One region of the Dongia sp. P2_B8 genome, then DNA from elsewhere that is predicted to be linked to it. Evidence: predicted binding sites of a transcription regulator. Region 1 holds the regulator's gene; each other region holds the start of a gene.
The links. Region 1 encodes LexA, which represses DNA repair genes until DNA is damaged. Its sites were predicted from a motif close to ATGTTCTANTTTGGTTC; they were not measured.

Region 1 (7,014 bases):
CTGACCCGCATCTGCGACGACAAGCGCCTGCATATTGCGGCGCGTGAGCAAAGCGTGCCGCTGGCCGAGATTCGCGCGCGCGCCGAAGCCAGCCTCGTGCAGGACCCGCCGCGCGGTTTCCTGAAGCGGCTGGAGGGCACGATCAAGGCCGGCCATTTCGGCCTCATCGCCGAGATCAAGAAAGCATCGCCTTCCAAGGGCCTGATCCGCGCGGATTTCGATCCGGCTAATCTCGCCAAAGCCTACCGGGCCGGTGGTGCCACCTGCCTTTCGGTGCTTACCGACATGCCCTATTTCCAGGGCCATGATGATTATCTGGGCGCGGCACGGCGTGCAGTCGATCTGCCGGCCTTGCGCAAGGATTTCATGCTGACGCCCTATCAGATCTATGAATCGCGGGCGCTGGGTGCCGATTGCATCCTGCTGATCATGGCCTGCCTTGACGATGTACAGGCAGCGGAACTGGAAGCCCTGGCTTTCACGCTCGGCATGGATGTGCTGGTCGAGGTGCATGACGCCGACGAAATGACGCGCGCCCTCAAACTGAAATCGCGCCTGCTTGGCGTCAACAACCGCAACCTCAAGACGCTTGCCATCGATCTTGCGACCACCGAGCAATTGGCGGCGATGGCCCCTAAGGACCGGTTGCTGGTCGCAGAAAGCGGCCTCTATGTCACCGCCGATCTTGAGCGCATGAACCGCGTCGGCGCCTCGATCTTCCTGGTGGGCGAAAGCCTGATGCGCCAAGCGGATGTGACGGCAGCAACACGTGCGCTGCTGGGCGCGCGTGCGCCCCTCAACTCGGCCGCCTGAGATGTCAGACCTCACCCATTTCGACGAATCCGGCAATGCCCGCATGGTCGATGTCTCGGACAAACAAGCCAGCGAACGCGTCGCAATTGCAAAGGGTTCCGTGTACATGGCGCCCGCGACCCTGGCCCTCATCCGCGACCGCGGCGTCAAGAAAGGCGACGTTCTCACGGTGGCGCAACTGGCCGGCATCATGGGCGCCAAGCGGACGCCGGACCTCATTCCGCTATGCCATCCCCTGGCGCTGACTTCGGTCAAGGTCGAGTTGGCGCTCGACGAAGCGCGCAATGCCGTCGACATCACGGCGACCTGCAAGCTGGTGGGCAAGACCGGCGTCGAGATGGAGGCGCTGACCGCCGTCTCGGTAGCGGCCCTGACGGTCTATGACATGGTGAAGGCCGCCGACAAGAGCATGCGTATCGGCGATATCCGGTTGGTCCACAAAAGCGGCGGCAAGTCCGGCACCTTTGAGGCCGCGTAATGCTGCCTGTTTCCGAGGCCACCCAGCGCATTCTCGCGAGTGTCTCACCACTCGCCGGCGAAGTAGTCGGAATCGATCGAGCGCTCGGCCGCGTACTGGCCGAACCCGTGGTGGCGAGATTGAGCCAGCCGCCGGCCGCCGTCTCCGCGATGGACGGCTATGCGGTCCGCGCCGCCGACATCGCGCAGCTACCAGCACGCCTTACCGTCACTGGCACCATTGCCGCGGGCACCGCATCTGCGCTGATACTGAAGGCTGGACAGGCCGCCCGCATCTTCACCGGCGCCATCCTGCCGCAAGGTGCCGACAGTATCGTCATCCAGGAAAATTGCGATCGCGACGGTGACACTGTCATGGTGCGCGAAGGCAGCAACACGCTGGGTCAGCACGTGCGTGCCGCCGGCAACGATTTCCGCCTGGGCGAGATCGGCGTCAAGGCGGGCCGCCTGCTCACTGCGCGAGATGTCGCGTTGGCCGCTGCGATGAACTGGCCCTCGGTGACGGTCACGCGCCGGCCGCGCATCGCTTTGCTGTCGACCGGCGATGAATTGCAACATCCGGGCGAGCCCTTGGGTCCTGCACAGATCATCGCTTCCAACGGCATCGGTCTTGCAGCCTTGGTCACGGCCTGCGGCGGTGAGCCGATCAACCTTGGCATTGCGCGCGACAATCTCACCGATCTTCATCGGGCGCTCGATGGCGCGCGCGGTGCCGACCTGCTGGTGACGATCGGTGGCGCCTCGGTTGGTGAACTCGACCTCATCCAGCAGGCCTTGAAGGATAAGGGCGCCAAGCTCGATTTCTGGAAGATCGCCATGCGGCCGGGCAAGCCGGTGATGTTCGGCGAACTCGGCGCCTTGCCGGTGCTTGGCCTGCCCGGCAATCCCGTCTCCGCGCTGGTGACGGCGACGCTGTTCCTGCGCCCCGCGATCGATCGCCTGCTGGGACGGGTGGTTTCCGAAAATGGTCCAACCATGGCGAAGCTCGGCGTCGCACTGAAGGCGAACGACCAGCGCCAGGATTATCTCCGCGCCACGCTCACCAGCGGCACTGACGGCAGCCTCATTGCCTCACCCTTCCCGAAGCAGGATAGCGCCATGCTGTCCCTCATCGCACAAGCCGATGCGTTGATTATCCGCCCGCCCCATGCGCCAGCGGCGCAGGCCGGCGACATGACGGAAATCCTGCCTCTCGTCGGTGGGTGTCTCAGCCTTTAAGATCCGCGCTCAGCTATGGTGGCTGAACCGCGCCCGTTGGGCACCCTGCGTCAGCGTCCGAAAAGCCTCGTCGGTGACGTGGATCAGGCTGCGATGATCGCCGCCCTCAAAATAGAGGTCCGGTTCGTCACCGATACATTCATCAAGGACGACCGGTACACCGTAAGCAGCGCCAATCGGCGGCACAGCCCCAGGTTCACAATCACTAAAGATGCTTGCGATCTCGCGCTCCGTGGCGAGGCCCAGCCGCCGGTCCATGACCGATTGCAGGCTGCCCAATTCCACGCGATGGGTACTTGGTAATACCGCCAGTGCGTAGCCCATTTCGTGATGCACAACGACGGATTTGACCACCCTGGTGCCAGGGATATGCGCCGATTGGGCGGTAAAGCTGCTGGTTGACGTATGCGGATGCGCGACCACGTCGTAACGAATGCCCTTGCCATCGAGATGCTGTTTCAGCCGAGGTGCGATTGTCATGTCCAGCCTCCGTCCTGAGTGAAGCAGGTTTGACTGATCAATCCTTCTCCTCCAGGCGCCGCTTGTCAAAGCAATGCCACCATGGCACCTGCAGTCCGGCCAGGCAATATTCTACTTAAAAGAGCAAAATCTTAATGTTGCGGCGAGAGTGGTCGCCTCGTCCGTCAGAAGGACCCTGTGGGTAACCTCTTGACATTATCATGAACTAAACTAGAACATATGTAGTTGTTGATCGTTTGTTCCGGCCCAATATGTCGGTTCTGGACCAGGACTGACGGGTGTATCGGGACAATCGGGTCGATTTTGGCCGGCCGGCGGCCCTCACTGGGGTGGGGTTCCGGCAGTAACACTGCAAGGGGGTTGAGCGGGCATGCTGACGAGAAAACAGCGGGAATTGCTGCAATTCATCCAGGACCGACTTGGCGACACCGGTGTGTCGCCCTCCTTCGACGAAATGAAGGACGCCCTCGGCCTGAAGTCGAAATCGGGTGTTCATCGCCTGATCACCGGACTTGAAGAACGCGGCTTCATCCGACGCCTGCCGCACCGTGCGCGGGCTCTTGAAGTGATGCGTCTCGCCGAGGATCAGGTCGGCGGCAAGATATCGGCGGCGCCAGCGACACCGGCTGCCGTTGACCGCGAGCCCGCCAAGCGCGGCTTCACACCCAGCGTCATCCATGGTGATTTCACGCCCACTCTGCCCGGCGCCGTTGTGGCGCAGGCTGCACAGACCGTGCAATTGCCGCTCTATGGCAAGATTGCAGCCGGCACGCCCATCGAGGCGCTGCGCGATCACAGCAATTCGGTAGATGTGCCTGCGGGCATGCTCGGTCGTGGTGAACATTATGCGCTGTCGGTCGAAGGCGATTCGATGATCGACGCCGGCATTCATGAAGGCGACACCGTCCTCATAGAACGTTGTGAGAATGCTGAGAACGGCACCATCGTCGTGGCGTTGGTCGACAATAACGAAGTCACGTTGAAGCGGTTGCGCCGCAAGGGCGATTCCATTGCCCTGGAACCCGCCAATCCCAATCACAAGACGCGCATCTTCGGGCCCGACCGGGTCAAGATCCAGGGTCGCCTGATCGGTCTGATGCGTCAGTACTAAGACCACCGTCACCCGGCGCAGTCTCAGCAGGCTGCGCCGGTTTCGGAAAGCGTTGCAGCGCCCAGGGCCTATCGCCGACATCGGCAGCACGCCGCACCGTGAATGTACCGTCGCGATGAATCCAGATTGCATGGGTGCCACGGCGCCAGAGATCGAAGAAATCGATCACCTGTTCCGCTGACTTGCAATAACCCTCGATCGGCTCCAGGCTGATCACCAGCTTTGATGCCTGACAGGCTGGCTCTGCGCCCGCTTCTGTCAACGCCACCGCCACATAACCCATGCGCGTATCGAAGCGGCACCAATCGGCCGTGCAGGTATCGTTGCTGCCGGGCAATGGCAAAGCCGTAGCGGCCGGTCCATGCATGACGTCGATACGGCGCTGGTGGCTGTCCAGCGGCGGCACGAAGGCGGCCACTTGCGGGAACGGCAGGCGCTTTTCCTGTGCATTTCGCCGCAGCCAGGTTTCCGCTGGGATCTTGGCAGCACGAGTCGAGCTGAAACGGTATTGACCTTCGGCGTCCATCACCGCCACCAACCGGCTGCTCTTGCCATCGGCGAAGGCCAGGATATCCGGTGCACGGGTGGTGAGCGGCGTGAGGCAGCCCGCGCCCAGTAGCGCAAGGCCCAGCCATTTCAGCCGGCCGATGATCAAGCACAGCCAGATGAGACCGAAACTCATCACCAGCAGGCCGAGAACAGGCAGGGCCGGAATGAGCACCACGGCACCGGGCCAATCCCCTACCCAATGCGCAATGTCGATGATGAGATCGCAGCCCCAGCCCATCGCCTGCAGCGGCCAATCCTCAAGGCCGAACGGCATGGCGATCAGCGCCAGAACGGCCAGCGGCATGACCCAGAAGCCGGTCAAGGGGACAGCCAGCATATTTGCAGCAATGCCGTAGAGCGTCAGCCGGTCGAAATGATAGGCGGCATAAGGTGCCGTCATCAGGCTGGCGATGAGACTGGTCAGCATCAGGGTGCCAAGCCAGATGCCGCCACGCTCAACGGCGCCAATGATGCGGCCGGTGAGGTCCGGTGCGTCACGGCCGACGCGCCGTAGATTGGCAAACTGAGTGCGCCCACCATCAAATACGCGGATGAGGCCCAGCACGGCCGCAAACGACATTTGGAAACTGGCGCCGACCAATGCTTCCGGCGCCACCAGCAACACGATGATCGCGGCGAAGGCGATGACCCGCATCGAAATGGGCGAACGGTCGAGCAGGATGGCGCAGAAGAAAACGCCGGTCATGACAAGCGCGCGCTGCGTCGGCACCGGCATGCCGGCAAGTCCTGCATAGAAGAAGGCGCCAACCAACGCCATCACCGCCGCCCATTTCTTGATATCAAAGCGCAGGGCGACCGGCTGCACCAGCGCCAGCAGGGCACGCAGACCGAAGAAGAAAATGCCGGCCGCCAAGCCGATATGGAGGCCCGAAATCGAGGTGAGGTGAGCCAGGCCAGAATCCCGCATCGCCTGGACGTCATCGGCGCGGAGTGCCGTCTGGTTGCCGACGATGAGTGCCATCGCCATGGCGCCGGTCGATCCCGGCAATTCAGCCTGGATGCGCTGGCCGATCGTCAGGCGCAACGCATCGAACCAGGCGAGAACCTTGTCCAGCGGCGCAAAACCGACTTGCACCGGGGCTATCTTGACCGGCGCCTGCAAGGAAAAGCCGACGCCGCCCAGCCGCTCGAAATAGGCCTGGCGGCGGAAATCGAAGCCACCGGGGATCGTCGGTGGGGCTGGCGGCTGCAGATCGGCGTTGAGCTTCAACCAATCGCCGATCAGGATCTGATCCGTCACCTTGGCAAGCTTGATGCGGACGCGCGCCGGCAAAACATCTGGCGCCAGCTGCCCGGTCTTTTCGCTGCTGATCGCCAGATGATCGAGCGTCACGCGCAAGCTGCCGGGATAGAGTTCGATCTCGATCACCCGCCCGGTCACCTCGGCCCGATAGAGCGAGCGATTGAGCTGCGGTGCGGACACCCATTCCGCCCGCCAGCTGGCGACCGAAAAGCCAATGGCCACCGCAACCAGTCCAGCCGCAACCACCATGAGCAAAGGCTGCCTGCGTACGGCATAGACCGAAGCGATGGCGGCGATGGTGAGAGCCGGTCCCCACCACAAAGGCGGCTCAAACACGAGGCTGAAATAGAGAGCAATCCCGCTGCCGAGCGCCACCGCCGCCCAACCCGGCCAGTTGGGGCGCTGGGCAGCGAAAAACTCTTCTAGTCTTTGCGCGGGACCTAGTCTTTGCGGGAAATCGGCAGCGGACATTATGCTCGTCGGAATAAGGTTGTATAAAAACCATATCATATCGTTTTAGTGGTGTGAAGCCGTTGCCCGCCGAACCCCGCGCGAAGCATTGCCCGAAGACGGTGGATTCATGCTAGAACCCACCAAAATCAACATATCCTTCGGATTCCCATCATGACCGTCGTTACCCGTTTCGCCCCCTCGCCCACTGGATTCCTCCACATTGGCGGCGCACGCACGGCCCTCTTCAACTGGCTCTATGCGCGCCATCATGGCGGCATCTTTCATCTGCGCATCGAGGATACGGACCGTGTCCGCTCCACCGATGCGGCGATTGAGGCGATCATCGATGGGTTGAAGTGGCTTGGCCTCGATTGGGATGGCGAGATCGTCTACCAGTTCGCCCGCGCACCACGCCATGCGGAGGTCGCGCACCAGCTGCTGGAGGCCGGCAAGGCCTATCGCTGCTATTGCTCGGTCGAGGAGCTCGACGAGATGCGCAAGGCTGCGCAGGCTGCCGGGAAGCCGATGAAATATGACGGTCGCTGGCGCGACCGCGACCCCAAAGACGCACCCGCCGGCGTGAAGCCGGTTATCCGGATCAAGGCGCCGCTCGCCGGCGAGACCGTTGTGGTCGACGGCGTCCAGGGCG
Region 2 (7,014 bases), on a different contig from region 1:
GGAGTAGGCGACCGAGATCGGGTCCCACAGCAAAACTGTAATGAAGATGGCGGCAAGCAGCGCCACCAGCATCCAGAGCAATTGCCAGATCGGGCGACTCATTCAGACACCGTTCTCAAAATTGCGACCGGGCTGGCGATGTGCATGCCGCTCTCAGCCCGCCGTGGGGACGATATCGACGCGGTCGGCGGGGCTGCCTTCGGATTTGGTGCCGAGTGCGCGCACATCGATGCGGTTTGAGCGAACGCCCTTGCCGATCAGATATTTGCGGACTTCGAGACCACGGGCGAGCGCCTTGCGGCGGGCCTGGCTCTCGGCATCCGGGGTGCCGCTGCTATAGGCCAGGACCTGGACCTTCATGGTTTCGTCGCTGAGCATCTTGGCAGCAATGCCGTCGAGGTCGCCGGTGGCGCCCTGCGGCAGTTCGTCGGTGGCGCCGTCGAAGACGATGCGGGTGCCGCCGGTGGGCAGCGCGGCCGTGCCGCTGGCGTCCGGCGTGGTTTCGGCCGGGGCCTCGGCACTGGCGACCTGATCAGCGGCCGGGGCATCTGCTGCCGGTGCTTCAGCGGCGGGGGCATCGGCGGCAGGTGCCGCGTCGGCAGCAGGCGCTTCAGCAGCGGGCGCTGCCGCGGCAACAGAGGCCGTGGCGTTGGCGGCCGGTGAGGGCACACTTGCCGGCACTTCAGTGGGTTCGGCCGGGGCAGTCGGTGCGGGCACCGGCTCGGCGGCAGCGGCCGGTTCGGCAGCCGGCGCTGGCGGGGTCGCGGGTGCAACTGGCGTTTCGACAGCGGGCGCTGCCGGTGCGGGGCCGGTTTCGAGGGCAGCTTCCGCGGCGGCGACCTGGGCTGCCGCGCCTTCTTCGGTCGCGGTCGGCGTCGAGGCCGGCATCGCGGCGGGTGCAGCGGCCTTCTTCTTTTTCTTCTTCTTTTTGGTCGTGGTGGCGTCGCCCGGATTCTTCAGCGAGACCGGCTGTGCACCCGGGACATTCAAATAGCTCAGCGGTGAGGCGGATGTCGGTGTGCTGATCGGCAGCGCGCCGTTGGCAGCAAGGCCCGGGGCGAAGGCCGGATTGGCATAGGGCGCCACGAAGGGGGTGTTGCTGGGTGCCGCGGCATAGCCATAGACCGGCACCGGCTGGCCATAGGCTGCAGCCGGGGCGCCGTAGACCGGGACGCCTGCGGGTGTAAAGACGGATTTCGGCGACGCACTCACCCGGGCACTCGGGACGTAGCCATAGGGCTGGAAGCCGCCCTGGATGCCATTGGGGGCCGGGGCCGCGTAGGGCGTGAGGGCGCCGTAATTGACGCTGACCGGCGCAGAATTCGCCTGGGGGAAATAGTAGGCCTGCTGAGCCTCGGCGCCCGGCGCCAGATAGAGAGGGGCAGCGAGGGCCATGCCGGCCAACAGCGATCTCGCCAAAAGGGTGGTCTTACGTCCGCCGACCGTCTTTGCCCGCTTGCTCATATCCGCCTGCCAGTCTCAAAAGATGGGGTGCAATTCGGCCTGGACTATAACCGATCCGAATTTGTCCCTACAACCCGCCCTTTCATGAGCCGGCTTAAGTATTAGGGGCAAGATGGGGAGACTCGGACGTAGCAGCCCGGCCGTTAATGGCCGATCAGGTTCTGGATCGGGGCATGGAGCGTGTTGTTGGTGGCGAGAATCTCGCCATTGGCCAGGACCGGGGGCTTGCCCTTGAGGTCGCTGACATAGCCGCCAGCTTCCTTGACCAGCAGGATGCCGGCCGCGATGTCCCAGGGCGAGAGGAACTCTTCCCAGAAGCCTTCGTAGCGGCCGCAGGCGACATAAGCGAGGTCGAGTGCAGCGGCACCGAAGCGGCGGACGCCGGCGGTCTCACGCATGGCCTTGTCCATCTGCTTCTGGAAGCGTTCGATATGGCCATGGCCGCGGAACGGGATGCCTGTCGCCACCACGCTCTCGTTCAGATTCTTGCGGCCGGAGACGCGGATGCGGCGGTCGTTCAGGAAGGCGCCGGCACCCTTCTCGGCATAGAACAGCTCGTCCTTGATCGGATCGAAGACCACGCCGGCCGTGATCTCGCCCTTTACCTCGAGCGCGATCGAGATGCAGAAATGCGGGATGCCGTGGAGGAAGTTGGTGGTGCCGTCGAGAGGGTCGACGATCCAGCGGCTCTCCGGATCGGGGCCTACTTCCTCGCCGCTCTCTTCCATCAGGAAGCCGAAATTCGGGCGGGCCTTCTTCAGCTCTTCCTTGATGGTGCGTTCGGATTTGTGATCGGCATTGCTGACGAAATCCGCCGGGCCCTTCTGCGAGACCTGCAACTGCTCGACCTCGCCGAAATCACGGCGGAGACCACGGGCGGCCTTGTCGGCAGCCTTGCACATCACATTGATCAGGGCAGAACGCATCGCCATGGCAGGGCTTAATCCTTCGACCGTTCCATGTACTCGGAATCCGCGGTGCGGACGACGATCTTGGTTCCTGCGCCGACATGCGGCGGCACGAGCACGCGGACACCGTTCTCGAGCACGGCCGGCTTGTAGGAAGAGGAGGCGGTCTGGCCCTTCACCACGGCATCGGCCTCGGTAATGAGGCAGACCACGGTTTCGGGCAGCGTCACCGAGATGGGGGAGCCTTCGTAGCTTTCCACCGTCACCACCATGCCTTCGGTGAGGTAGACCACCGGCTCGCCGATCAGGTCGCCATTCACGGTCAGCTGCTCGAAGCTGGTATTGTCCATGAAGGTGTAGTCTTCGCCGGACGAGAACAGGAACTGGTACTCATGCTCGTCGAGGCGCACGCGGTCGACGGTGTCCGAGGAGCGGAAGCGCTCGTTGAGCTTGGTCCCGTCGCGGATGTCCTTCAGCTCGACCTGCAGGAAGGCACCGCCCTTGCCCGGCTTCACATGCTGCGTCTTCACCGCGCGCCAGAGGCGGCCCTGATGTTCGATGATGTTGCCGGGGCGAATGGCATTGCCGTTGATCTTCATGGCGTCAACCTGATCAGTCTTGAAATGTTGTCTGGAAAAGCGGGCGGTTTCTAGCAGGTGGGCCCTGGATAGTAAACCGGCGGATGGGCGGGTGCTGCGGATCGGCAGCCAAGACGTGCTGTTTATTATCAAGACACTCTTAATGAGAGCTGGCCGATTCGTGCGCCCTGGTGGGCGCCGGCCTGGTCATCGGAGTCGCGCAGCCTGTTGTGGTTGTTCTTCGCTCATGGACACCATATCTAGCTGGAAAAGAACAAAAAATCTGCAATCGTTCTCTTTTCGATCTAAAGTCTTTACAAGCGGAACAAAGACTGTACATTGGTCGTCATTCGGCGCCGATTTGTCACTGCTCCGGTGCTGTGATCTAAGGTGGGAGAGACGCTTATGTCGCAGAACGTCGTGCGTATTACGGACAGGGACACTAAGGACAACATGGATAAGAACAAGGCACTGGACGCCGCGCTGTCGCAGATCGAACGCGCCTTCGGCAAAGGCTCGATCATGCGCCTGGGCAGCAGCGAACAGGCGGTGGAAACTGAAGTCGTTTCAACGGGTTCGCTGGGGCTGGACATCGCCCTGGGCATCGGTGGCCTGCCGCGCGGGCGCATCGTCGAAATCTATGGTCCGGAAAGCTCGGGCAAGACCACGCTGGCGCTGCAGGTCTGCGCCGAGGCCCAGAAGGCCGGTGGTACCTGCGCTTATATCGATGCGGAACACGCGCTCGACCCCTCATATGCCACCAAGCTTGGCGTCAATGTCGGCGATCTGCTGATCTCGCAGCCGGATGCCGGCGAGCAGGCGCTCGAAATCACCGATACGCTGGTGCGGTCCGGCGCCATCGACATTCTGGTGGTTGACTCGGTCGCCGCCCTGGTGCCGCGGGCGGAACTGGAAGGCGAGATGGGCGACAGCCATGTCGGTCTCCATGCCCGCCTGATGAGCCAGGCCCTGCGCAAGCTCACCGGTTCGATCAGCCGCTCGAAGACCATGGTTATCTTCATCAACCAGATCCGCATGAAGATCGGCGTCATGTTCGGCAACCCGGAAACCACCACCGGCGGCAACGCCTTGAAATTCTACGCCTCGGTCCGCCTCGATATCCGCCGCATCGGTGCCATCAAGGACAAGGAAACCGTGGTCGGCAACCAGACCAAGGTGAAGGTGGTCAAGAACAAGTTGGCCCCGCCCTTCCGGGTGGTGGAATTCGACATCATGTACGGCGAAGGCATCTCCAAGATGGGCGAACTCATCGACCTTGGTGTTGCCGCGAGCGTGGTCGAGAAGTCCGGCGCCTGGTTCTCCTATAGCGGCCAACGTATCGGCCAGGGCCGTGAAAATGCCAAGACCTTCCTGCGCGACAATCAGGCCATGGCGAAGGAAATCGAACAGAAGATTCGCGCCAATGCAGGCCTCGTCGCCGGCGCCATGATGGACGCCAGCGGTGGCGACAAGGTGGACGATTCAGACGCGTAATTTTGATATCGCGGCGTGGCCCTCGTAAGGGCTGCGCTGCCAAGGTCTCTCTCCGGCAAGCGCGCCGGTCCCGGGTATCCCCCTGGGCCGGCGCGCTTCGTCGTTTATGAGATCTGCTGCGACCGGCTCGACACCCTGACACCGATCGTCATGCCCGCCCTTGCTGCGAGCATCCAAGAGTTGGGTTTTGTATCAGCAAACTCGTGGGTGTCCGGCCTTCGCTGGGCATGACGGGTATGCAACTTGGCGCGGCGGGCCGATGTTCCCCAGATGCATGTCAGCGTTTCCGCATGCTACGCTCGTGCATCATGCCCAATACCCTGCCGCCATCCGCGCTTCACAGCCCCCCCATCCCGGCCATCCTGCTGGCCGGTGGGCGCGCGTCGCGTATGGGCGGCGGTGACAAATGTCTGCGGCTGCTGGCTGGGCGGCCGATCCTTAATCACGTGATCGAGCGCGTGCGGCCGCAGGTGACGCAGCTGGTGCTGAACGCCAACGGAGATCCCACGCGCTTTGCCGCCTATGGTTTGGCCGTCGTGGCGGACGAGGTCGGCGGCCAGCCTGGGCCGCTTGCCGGCATTCTCACGGGCCTCGATTGGGCGGCCGTGCATCTGCCAGCCACCCATCATGTGCTGAGTGTCTCGACCGATTGTCCCTTCCTGCCCACGGATCTGGTGGCACGCCTGCACGCGGCGCTGAAAGACGGTGCTGCCATCGCCATCGCTGCCAGCCATGGGCGCAGCCATCCGGTGATCGGCCTGTGGCCGCTGGCCCTGCGTGAGGATCTGCGCCATGCGCTGCTGATCGAAAACCTGCGCAAGGTCGAGCGCTTCTGTGACCGCCATCGCACGGTCGCAGTAAATTTCCCCGGCGTGGTGAACCTTCCCGGCGGCGCGGTCGACCCATTCTTCAACGCCAACACGCCCGAAGATATCGCGGTTGCCGAAAATCTCTGGGCAAAACTAAAACAGTCTTGAGCCTCCACCTTTTTATCCCCGCAGGATGCCAAACGTGACCCATGCTCTAATGCCTATCGCACGCTTCCCTCGGATTGCAGTACTGCTGCTTGTCGCCATCGCGGCACCGAGCGTCGCTGCCCGTGCCGCCGATCTCAGCGCCGAGGAAAAGAAGATCATCTGCGCGGGCCGGCCGACCTGCCAGATCATAACCGTCACCGATGCCGGCAAAGGGCTGGATGGGGTGCCACTGCGCGTTGCCGATATCGTGCTGGGTCTCCAGGACATCCCCAACTATTTCCCGCAGGAAGGCTGCCGCTCGACCGAGGCGGCGCTGGAGACCATGGACAAGATGGATGGCGGGCGCGAGATCTGGGTGCTGGCCGGTACGGCGCGACCGGTGAAGCTGCTGCCGCTGTGCAATGACGGCTATGGCTCGGCGATGATGGGCTATGACGAGATCACCATCGCCGACAACCAGCTCACGCACACGCAATCCGGCGGCTCCGCCTGGCGCTGGAGCGCCGCCACGACCTTCCAGCTGTGGCCCTTGGCGCTGATCAGCGAGACCGACTGCTCCTATCACAATGCCGCCCCCAACACCGGCGAACTGACGGTCGTCGATCGCAGGACCCTGGCCGCGCGCGCCTATGCACCGGCACCCCGGGCGGATTGGACCGATGCTGAGATCGGCTGCCCGGCGGTCGACGCGGATCTGTCCAAGCCCCTGCAGCCGCAGCCCGCACCCGATGTCGTTGCCGCCTATCCAGTTCCGGTGCCGTTCGATGTCGATGCCTCACCCTTGGCCGACGGTACCACGCTGGGTACCTGCGGCCTCAGTCTCCGGAGCGATGGCAGCAATGGCTTCATCATCTTCGGGAAGCCCGCCGCGGCCGAGGATGCCGCGGAAGTCCGAATTATCGGCGAAAGCTCGAAGTCACTGCTGATCCAGGTGCGCGATCCTCTGGCGGCAGCGGCGCAAAAGGCGGCCGCTGGCCTCTCCTGGATCAAGGCACCGCATGTGGAAATCTGGACGGCGGCCGAAGGTGAATTGTTCGACGGCGATGCCGCCCAGGGTCCGGAGCGCGGCTATATGCAGATCGGCGTCGGCCTCGATGGCAAGGTCAATGCTGGTGCCGGCAAGCCAGAAGCGTTGCCCAAGGTCACGACCTGGCCGGGCAAGGACGAACAGGGGCGCGACGTCACCGTGCTGCGTGTCACTTGGGACGATGACGGCGCCACGGTCTATGGTCTTGGTGTGGTCTATTCGCAGGCGGCGGGGGGCAAACAGCTGCGCCTGGTGTCGAGCGCGCCGATCCAGAAGAACAAACCGCTGTTCCTGCCCAGCATGTGGCACAATTCGCAGGATGAATCCGGCGCTCCCGGCGGCATGTGCGAATTCTCCGGCGACAGTCATCAGCTCGATCTCTGAAGAATTGCCAGCCAACCAGCCTGCCTGCCGCAGCATTGACGCTGCGCAGCTTCTCCATGCTAACCTGCGCGCTGCAACCTCCGCGGGAGTCGGCAGCAAGTGGTATCGGTGATCAAAAGGCGGCGGAACCAGACGCGCGGGACCTCATATACATCTACGCTGTGCCTGATCCTGGTAGTGGC
Region 3 (7,014 bases), on a different contig from region 1:
TCACCCCGCCCCTCTCCCCGCAAGCGCGGGGCGAGGGAGTTTCGACCGAGCCTCATCCTTAAGCCCCTCGCCCCTCTGGGGAGAGGGGTTGGGGTGAGGGGGAGCGACTGATGAACGACATGAATTTGAGGACGACCACCGAATGACGAGCGAGACCAGAAAGACCGTGATCCTGACCGGGGCCAGCCGGGGGATCGGCCATGCGACGGTGCAGCGTTTCTCTGCGGAGAATTGGCGCATCATCACCTGCTCGCGGGAAGCGGTCCCGGAGGAGTGCAAGCGCGACCCCAACTGGACGCACCACATCACGGTCGATCTCGGCGAACCCGGCGATGCGCCGCGTTTTGTCGAACAGGCGCTGGCCGTCCTCGACGGCGCCCCGGTGCACGCCCTCGTCAACAACGCGGCCATTTCGCCTAAGACTTCGTTCAAGGAACGCCTCGGCACCTTGAACGGCGATGTCAGCGCCTGGCGCGAGGTCTATGAGCTCAATCTCTTTGCGCCTTTGCAATTGGCCAAGGGCTTCGCGACACCCTTGGCACGCGGCAAAGGTTCCATCGTCAACATCACCTCGATCGCCGGCCACGCCATCCACCCGTTTGCCGGTGCCGCCTATTCAACCTCGAAGGCAGCCTTGTCAGCACTCACCCGCGAGATGGCCGGCGAGTTCGCGCCGCTGGGTGTCCGCGTCAATGCCGTCGCACCCGGTGAGATCGAAACCGCGATGATCGGTCCGGAATATGAAGCGTTGATCCCACGCATCCCGATGGGCCGCATGGGGACACCGGCGGAAGTGGCGGGCGTGGTGTTCCAACTGTGCGGGCCGGACTTTGCCTATGTCACGGGGACGGAGATATTTCTGACGGGCGGGCAGCATTTGCTGTGACATCCGTTCGCCGCAGCCAGGGAGTTTGAGATGAAGATGAGTGCGATCCCGTTCGGGACGACGGATTGGTCGACCGTGGAGCCGACCGAGCATAAGGGGACAAGCGGCATCGCCCTCTGGCGCACCCGCAATTTCGGCGAGATGCGCGTGCGGCTGGTCGAATATTCGCCGGGCTACCTCGCCGATCATTGGTGCGTCAAAGGCCACATCCTCTTTTGCCTCGACGGCGAATTGCAGACCGAGCTGGAAGATGGCCGCGTCTTCACCCTGAAGTCCGGCATGAGCTATCAGGTCGCCGACAATGCCGAGCCACACCGGTCTTCGACCTCGACGGGTGCAAGGCTGTTCATCGTCGATTAGCGGCAGGGTGTGCGGGGGCTGGCTGCAGCACTGCGGGCGTGGATTTGCCTATGTCACGAGGACGGAGATATTTCTCACGGGCGAGCAGCATTTGTTGTGAGCGGCTCGCTCGCTCTAAGTCCTGTTGTGCTTTTCAATGCGCGCAACAGTAGATTTATCAGTCAGCGCACTATGAAGTGTTTCAATTAGTATTTCCCGAGAAGCCAATGCCTCTTCCGGTGCATTCGAGGTTGCAAAAAACCAAGTCCATAAAGATGGAATTAGTTCGTTACAGTGGTCGAGTTTAAGATCAACAAATGTAAGGACGAAACGGAGTGACCATTTGTAGTTACTAGCTCTGATTCTAGTAAATTTGGCAATCGCGCGAGCCAAGATCCTATAATCTTCTGGCTCTCTATCCATGTATGATGCACTTAGCAGTTGGAAATAACCGCCGGCAACAAAGCGCACATTTCTCTTCTTCTCTTCGTGAGTCCCAAGATCGCAGCCCAGAGTAAGAAGTGGCGAAGACGAGTGCGCGAGTTCAGTCAAGAGTCCTTTTAATGCGGTAGATTGCAGAGCTTCTGGAATTGCAGACGCCAAGTCAGGGTGACCGCGAAGATCAACAAATCCATGATTATTGCGAATATCATCAAATAGCGAGGGATAGGGTACCGTCATTCCCTCATCATCGATTTCAAACTCTACTGTCAACACGGTACGTCATCCCTAGGTGAAGAGCCCCGGCTATCTCTCGGTTTTTCATTCAGATTTTCGAAGTCTGATTAAACAATCTGCACTAGGTTTGCGATTACCTCCACCCCATGTATTTTCGATTTTCTTGATTTGGGCGAGGTTGACACAAATGTCTTTGATGTTGGTTTCGCGAAGCATGTGAGCTTGCAATAGGAGAATGACTGCGTCGGAAAAAAGCAAAGGCCCCTTGATCTCTAGGCTTTCCAACAGCACCGCTTGAGCATGTATTTTCTGCTCATCTACAATTTCATCAATTGTCGCCTCTTGGATGTGGCCTTGGTAGCCAGCGAACATATCTATGGTCTTAGTCTGTTTTTCCCTCATCTTTTCTTTCGCATCGGCACGGCTCTTCATATGTTCTCGAAGCGCCCCGTACTCAATCTCGCGAAACGTTATCAGGCCTTTTGGATTCTTTGTTCCGTAAATGATAAAGAAATGTGGGCGCTCAGTAGTCGCCTTATCAATTTTTGTCGAAATCACGAAGTCAAGATTCCCTGCGACCTTAAGATTCTCGCGAAATAGCTTCTCGACAGCAAGGCCACGGGGGAGGCTTGAGTCAAGGCGATCGCGCCAACCTCTGCCCCCCAAGATTGGATTCAATGAAGTGACGATATCCGTATCATCACTATGCGCGAAGCGATTGATGAATTCGTACATAAAATTAATGAGAACCTCGCACTTTGGGCGATCAAAGAGAGGCTTAATTTTATCCAGCGGATAGCCGCTCCATCCTGTCGGATCAATGAAAATCAGAGGAAATGAAGTATCAATAAATGCTTGGATCTCGCCAACTGCATCCTCAAACTTCCCGCAGTAGGCTTTAACCTCGAAGAGCTGTTCGGGTTTGTGAAATGGTTTGACCGCCGCCAGAAGTTGCGCAAATGCGTCGGGGCTGCTCTCTGAGAAAAAGCATCGAATTCGCCGCCTAGTTCCAGTGCGTTCAAGAATTTTCGCCTGCGCGTCTTGCAGCACCGATATTGCAATCATGAAGGACGAATCGCTGAAATTCTCAGTCTTCGTTTCCCAAGGTCCTGAGAAACCATCGACATAGGTGATATCCCAAGAGTTCAAAACCTTGAACGCAAGTGCTTGGAGATAACGTCGAAGGATAAAATGTTTTGCCTTGGTCTGCTCGCGACCAGTATATGGGTCGATCACATATCTTCCTTCTACTCTGCGGCTACTCCCAATCGATTGCCCTTCGCTACATTAGGATATTGGTTCCATTCTCGTCCTCGAAGGAGACGTCCACCGGACTTGGGGCGGAACCCACCCCACTGTTTAAAGAAGAAAGCCACTTTGGCAGATTTGCACTGATCTCTGAGATCAACTGCCCATTCCTCTGCCATTGGCCGTGCTTGCGGGCCACTTTCGCCCCCCACAATCGCCCAATCGATATCTGTAAGGTCAATCTTGCCGATTGGCCCAAGTAAAGGTTCGAACGACACAAACTTGGTGGATGCACGAGCTACACGGAGATGCTTCAATCGGATCGCATTCTTTGCGTCTTCAATTGATACTCCGAGCCAGATATGCGCGGGAGCGAGACCGCTTCCATATCGATCCTTAAGATATCGCGTCATTAGCGAACTGCGCTTGGTTAGCACCTGGAATGTGTGCCAGTTGGCTGCCTCCATAGTTTCAAAAACAGAATCTATGAAGGACTTTGGTACTTCCTTATGAAACAAGTCGCTCATTGAGTTGACGAAGACCCGCTTTGGCTGACGCCAACTCAGCGGCTGATTCAGACGACCAGGCTTAAGCGTAAGATCAAAGCCATTTTCGAACGGATGGCCAGGGACGCCGCGAAACCTTTCCGCGAAACGCTCCGCATAGCAGAAGTCGCAGCCACGGGTGACCTTCGAGCAACCCGTTACTGGGTTCCAGGTCACGTCGGTCCATTCGATTTGAGTCGTTGTCGACATGACATCATCCTAGAACATAAATGGAACAATAACAAGTGTTCGCTGCATTTATCGCAGATCTACTACTTTAGTGCGATAGTTGCTGATTGCAGTTGGCAACTGTATCCAAGGTGTAGCAGCAACCGTAAGCAGTTTCCTGAAAGCATGCCGCCAAGATACGGAAGGCTATTACTCCCCATGATCCTCGTCGGCCAATACGATTCCCCCTATGTCCGCCGTGTCGGTGTTTCGTTGCGGGTGCTGGGCTTCGACTACACCCATGATACGCGCTCGGTGTTTGGGGATTTTGATGATATGCGCAGGACCAATCCGGTGGGGCGGATTCCGTCGCTCATTCTGGATGATGGCGAGACGCTGATCGATTCAGGGGCGATCCTGGATTATCTGGATGAATTGGTGGGTCCGGCGCGGGCGTTGGTGCCGGCGGCGGGAACAGCGCGGCGGCGGTGTTTGCAGTTGGTGGCGCTGGCGACGGGGGCGATCGACAAGGCGGGGGCCAGCGGCTATGAGCGGCTCATCCGGCCCGCGGCCTATCGCTGGCCGGAATGGACCCAGCGCTGCCGCACGCAGGTGGCGGGGGCTCTGGCGGCGTTGGCGGCGGTGGACTGGCCCGACGGTTCAACAACCGCCGGAGTGCTGCCCATCGATCAGGCTGAGATCACCACCGTCTGCATGCTGCGTTATGTCGAGATGACGGACCCGGAGCTGCTGCGCCCGCATCCGACACTCAAGGCCCTCTCCGCAAGGCTTGAGGCGCTGCCGGCTTTCGCCGCCACCTATCCGCCGGATATCGCCTATCCCGCCAGCGATTAGGCCTGGGCAACTAGACCGAACGTCAGTGCACGCCGAGCGCGCCGGCAAGCCACAGGACCAGCAGAACGACCAGGATGAGGCCGAGCACGCCGCCGAGGCCCCGGCCGCCATAGGTGCGGTGCGCGTAATAGCCGCCACCGCCGCCGAAAACCAGAATCAATAGAATGATGATGAGAATGAGGCTCATGGTTCCCCCTCGCGTTTATTGTCGGCCGCGTGCGCAATGCCGCGATCCTCATCACATCAAGTAAAAAAGCGGAGATTGGTTCCGGCGGCTCCGTCGTTTTTCAGCGTTGCTGCGGGGCTTGCGGGCCAGGTGAGGGCGTGTGCGCGCGGTAGCTTGCCAATTCGCGGCTGAGCCAGTCGCGGGCGGGCAGGAGGGCAGCACCCGGGCAGCTCACCTGATAGGCGCGGCCGGAGAGCTGGCTGCGGCTGGCGGCACGGTCGATGAACGCATCGGCGCTGTCGATCTGGTCGCGATAGTAATCGTATTTGTCCTGCACATGTTCGGCTGCGGCCGGCCCGTCATAGGGATCGCCGTTGCGGATGAAGAGGCAGGCAGAGCTGCGGATGAAGCCGAGGAGATGGGCGATCTCCTGTTCCACCTTCTTGCCCACGACGCCCTTCCCGGAACTTTGCGCGGTGGCGGGGCCTGTCGCCAGCAGCAGCATGAGCCCGAGCGTCAACCCGAGCATGCGCACGAGATGGCCGAAGATGCGCCGGCTGTAGACGTGGCGTGGGCCGGATAAGAGATGAGAGCCGGGCGATATCACAGCAGGTTCTCGATGATGCGCGAGATGGTGCCCTTCACCCGGTCGGGGAGGGTGCGCTCCGCCTCCCAGGCCGCGGGGTCGATGCGGTCGGCGATTGCCATGCCGTCCTCGAATACGCGCTCCAATTCCTGTGCTGTCTCGGCGCCGAGCACGATCGCCTCGACCTCGTCATTGTAGAGCACGCTGCGGTGATCGAAATTCGAGGAGCCGATGGCCGACCAGACGCCGTCGATCACCACGGACTTCGCGTGCAGCACGACACCCTGGGTCTCATAGATCTTGACGCCGGCCTGGAGGAGGTCGCTGTAATGCGAGCGGGCGGCGCCGATGGCCGGTGGTGAATCGCTGTTGTCGGCCAGCAGCAGGCGCACATCGACACCGCGCCCGGCGGCTTCCATCAGCGTCTCCTTCTGCTCCGGCGTGGGGACGAAATAGGCGGCACTGACCCAGGCGCGAACCTCGGCATTGCGGAGTGCGGAGATGAGCGTCACGTAATAGCGCGGGATCTCGTCATCGGGTGAGCTGCCGATGATGCGTGCCACCTGATTGCCCTCGGCATGGAGGTCGGGGAAGAGGCCGGCCTCGGCAAGCGGCGTCTCATGTTCGGCATTCCACTGGTCGCGGAACAGGGCCTGGAGTTCCGCCACGGCCGGCCCCTTGATGCGCATCGCGGTGTCGCGCCATTCGCTGGGCAGCGGATTGGTGAGGCCGATGGCGTCGCCCAAGGTGGCTGGATCGCCGGCAGGATCGGTGGAGGGTTGCGGTGTCTTCTCCTGCGGTCTTGCCTGCTCCTTGTCGCTGCCGGGGGATTTGCTCTGATAGTTCTTGGCCAGGTTGACGCCGCCCACCACGCCGATGCTGCCATCGGCCACCAGGATCTTGCGGTGATCGCGGTCGTTGAGGGTGAGGGCATTGGCCGGGTTGGTGGGTGCGATCGGGTGATAGGCGAGAAGCTCTACGCCCGCCTCCGCGAGCTTCTCAAAGAACGCGGCCGGCGTGTCGCTGGAGCCGTAGCTGTCATAGATGATGTTGACGGCAACGCCCGCACGGCGCCGCTCGAGCAAGAGGTCGGAGAGCGTTGCCGAGCCGCCGTCGAAGGTCACATCCTCGATCGTGTAATATTCGAGATTGAGATTGTGCCGCGCACCGCGGATGGCATCGGCGATCGCCTTGAAGGTCTCCGGCCCGTCGCGCAGGATGGCGATGTCATTGTCGGCGGTGAGTGGACTGCCGGCCACCGCCTGCTCGATCGCCAGATGCCGCTGCAGGATATCGCTGCCGCCGGTACCGCTGCTGCCGGTACCGCCGATGGCCGTGCGGATGCTGGCGAGGAGAGCGTGGCTCTCGGATTGGGTGAGCGGGCCGGTGGCGCCCTCGATCGGCGCCTTGGCGGAGGTGGTGACATTCCCGGTAGCATTCTGGCTGGCAGCGTCGGCGATGCTTTGATCCGCATCCGGGACGATGCAGGCGGCAAGCAGGCAGGCGATCACGCCCAGCAACATCGCCGGGCGATGTCGTGACT

Region 2: recA (recombinase RecA) is a predicted target of LexA. The motif match lies at 3,240-3,256, and genes of this name have one in related genera.
Region 3: AC1DWZ_RS18245 (DUF5131 family protein) is a predicted target of LexA. The motif match lies at 3,919-3,935, and genes of this name have one in related genera.

Annotation. Positions count from the first base shown of each region.
Region 1 covers NZ_JBFUDM010000010.1:22,107-29,120, reverse strand. The annotation lists gene trpC (indole-3-glycerol phosphate synthase TrpC) at 1-813, shown strand, start outside; gene moaC (cyclic pyranopterin monophosphate synthase MoaC) at 815-1,291, shown strand; gene AC1DWZ_RS22880 (molybdopterin molybdotransferase MoeA) at 1,291-2,508, shown strand; gene AC1DWZ_RS22875 (aminoacyl-tRNA deacylase) at 2,518-2,988, opposite strand; gene lexA (transcriptional repressor LexA) at 3,359-4,099, shown strand; gene AC1DWZ_RS22865 (ComEC/Rec2 family competence protein) at 4,056-6,383, opposite strand; gene gltX (glutamate--tRNA ligase) at 6,537-7,014, shown strand, end outside.
Region 2 covers NZ_JBFUDM010000003.1:540,637-547,650, forward strand. The annotation lists gene AC1DWZ_RS10140 (flagellar motor protein MotA) at 1-102, opposite strand, end outside; gene AC1DWZ_RS10145 (OmpA family protein) at 154-1,464, opposite strand; gene AC1DWZ_RS10150 (inositol monophosphatase family protein) at 1,608-2,396, opposite strand; gene efp (elongation factor P) at 2,405-2,971, opposite strand; gene recA (recombinase RecA) at 3,356-4,444, shown strand; gene mobA (molybdenum cofactor guanylyltransferase MobA) at 4,753-5,421, shown strand; gene AC1DWZ_RS10170 (hypothetical protein) at 5,456-6,832, shown strand; gene AC1DWZ_RS10175 (PDC sensor domain-containing protein) at 7,010-7,014, shown strand, end outside.
Region 3 covers NZ_JBFUDM010000006.1:311,483-318,496, reverse strand. The annotation lists gene AC1DWZ_RS18265 (SDR family NAD(P)-dependent oxidoreductase) at 143-886, shown strand; gene AC1DWZ_RS18260 (DHCW motif cupin fold protein) at 917-1,246, shown strand; gene AC1DWZ_RS18255 (hypothetical protein) at 1,361-1,942, opposite strand; gene tcmP (three-Cys-motif partner protein TcmP) at 1,988-3,139, opposite strand; gene AC1DWZ_RS18245 (DUF5131 family protein) at 3,151-3,906, opposite strand; gene AC1DWZ_RS18240 (glutathione S-transferase family protein) at 4,084-4,719, shown strand; gene AC1DWZ_RS18235 (DUF3309 family protein) at 4,742-4,906, opposite strand; gene AC1DWZ_RS18230 (DUF5329 family protein) at 5,007-5,492, opposite strand; gene AC1DWZ_RS18225 (phospholipase D-like domain-containing protein) at 5,489-7,014, opposite strand, start outside.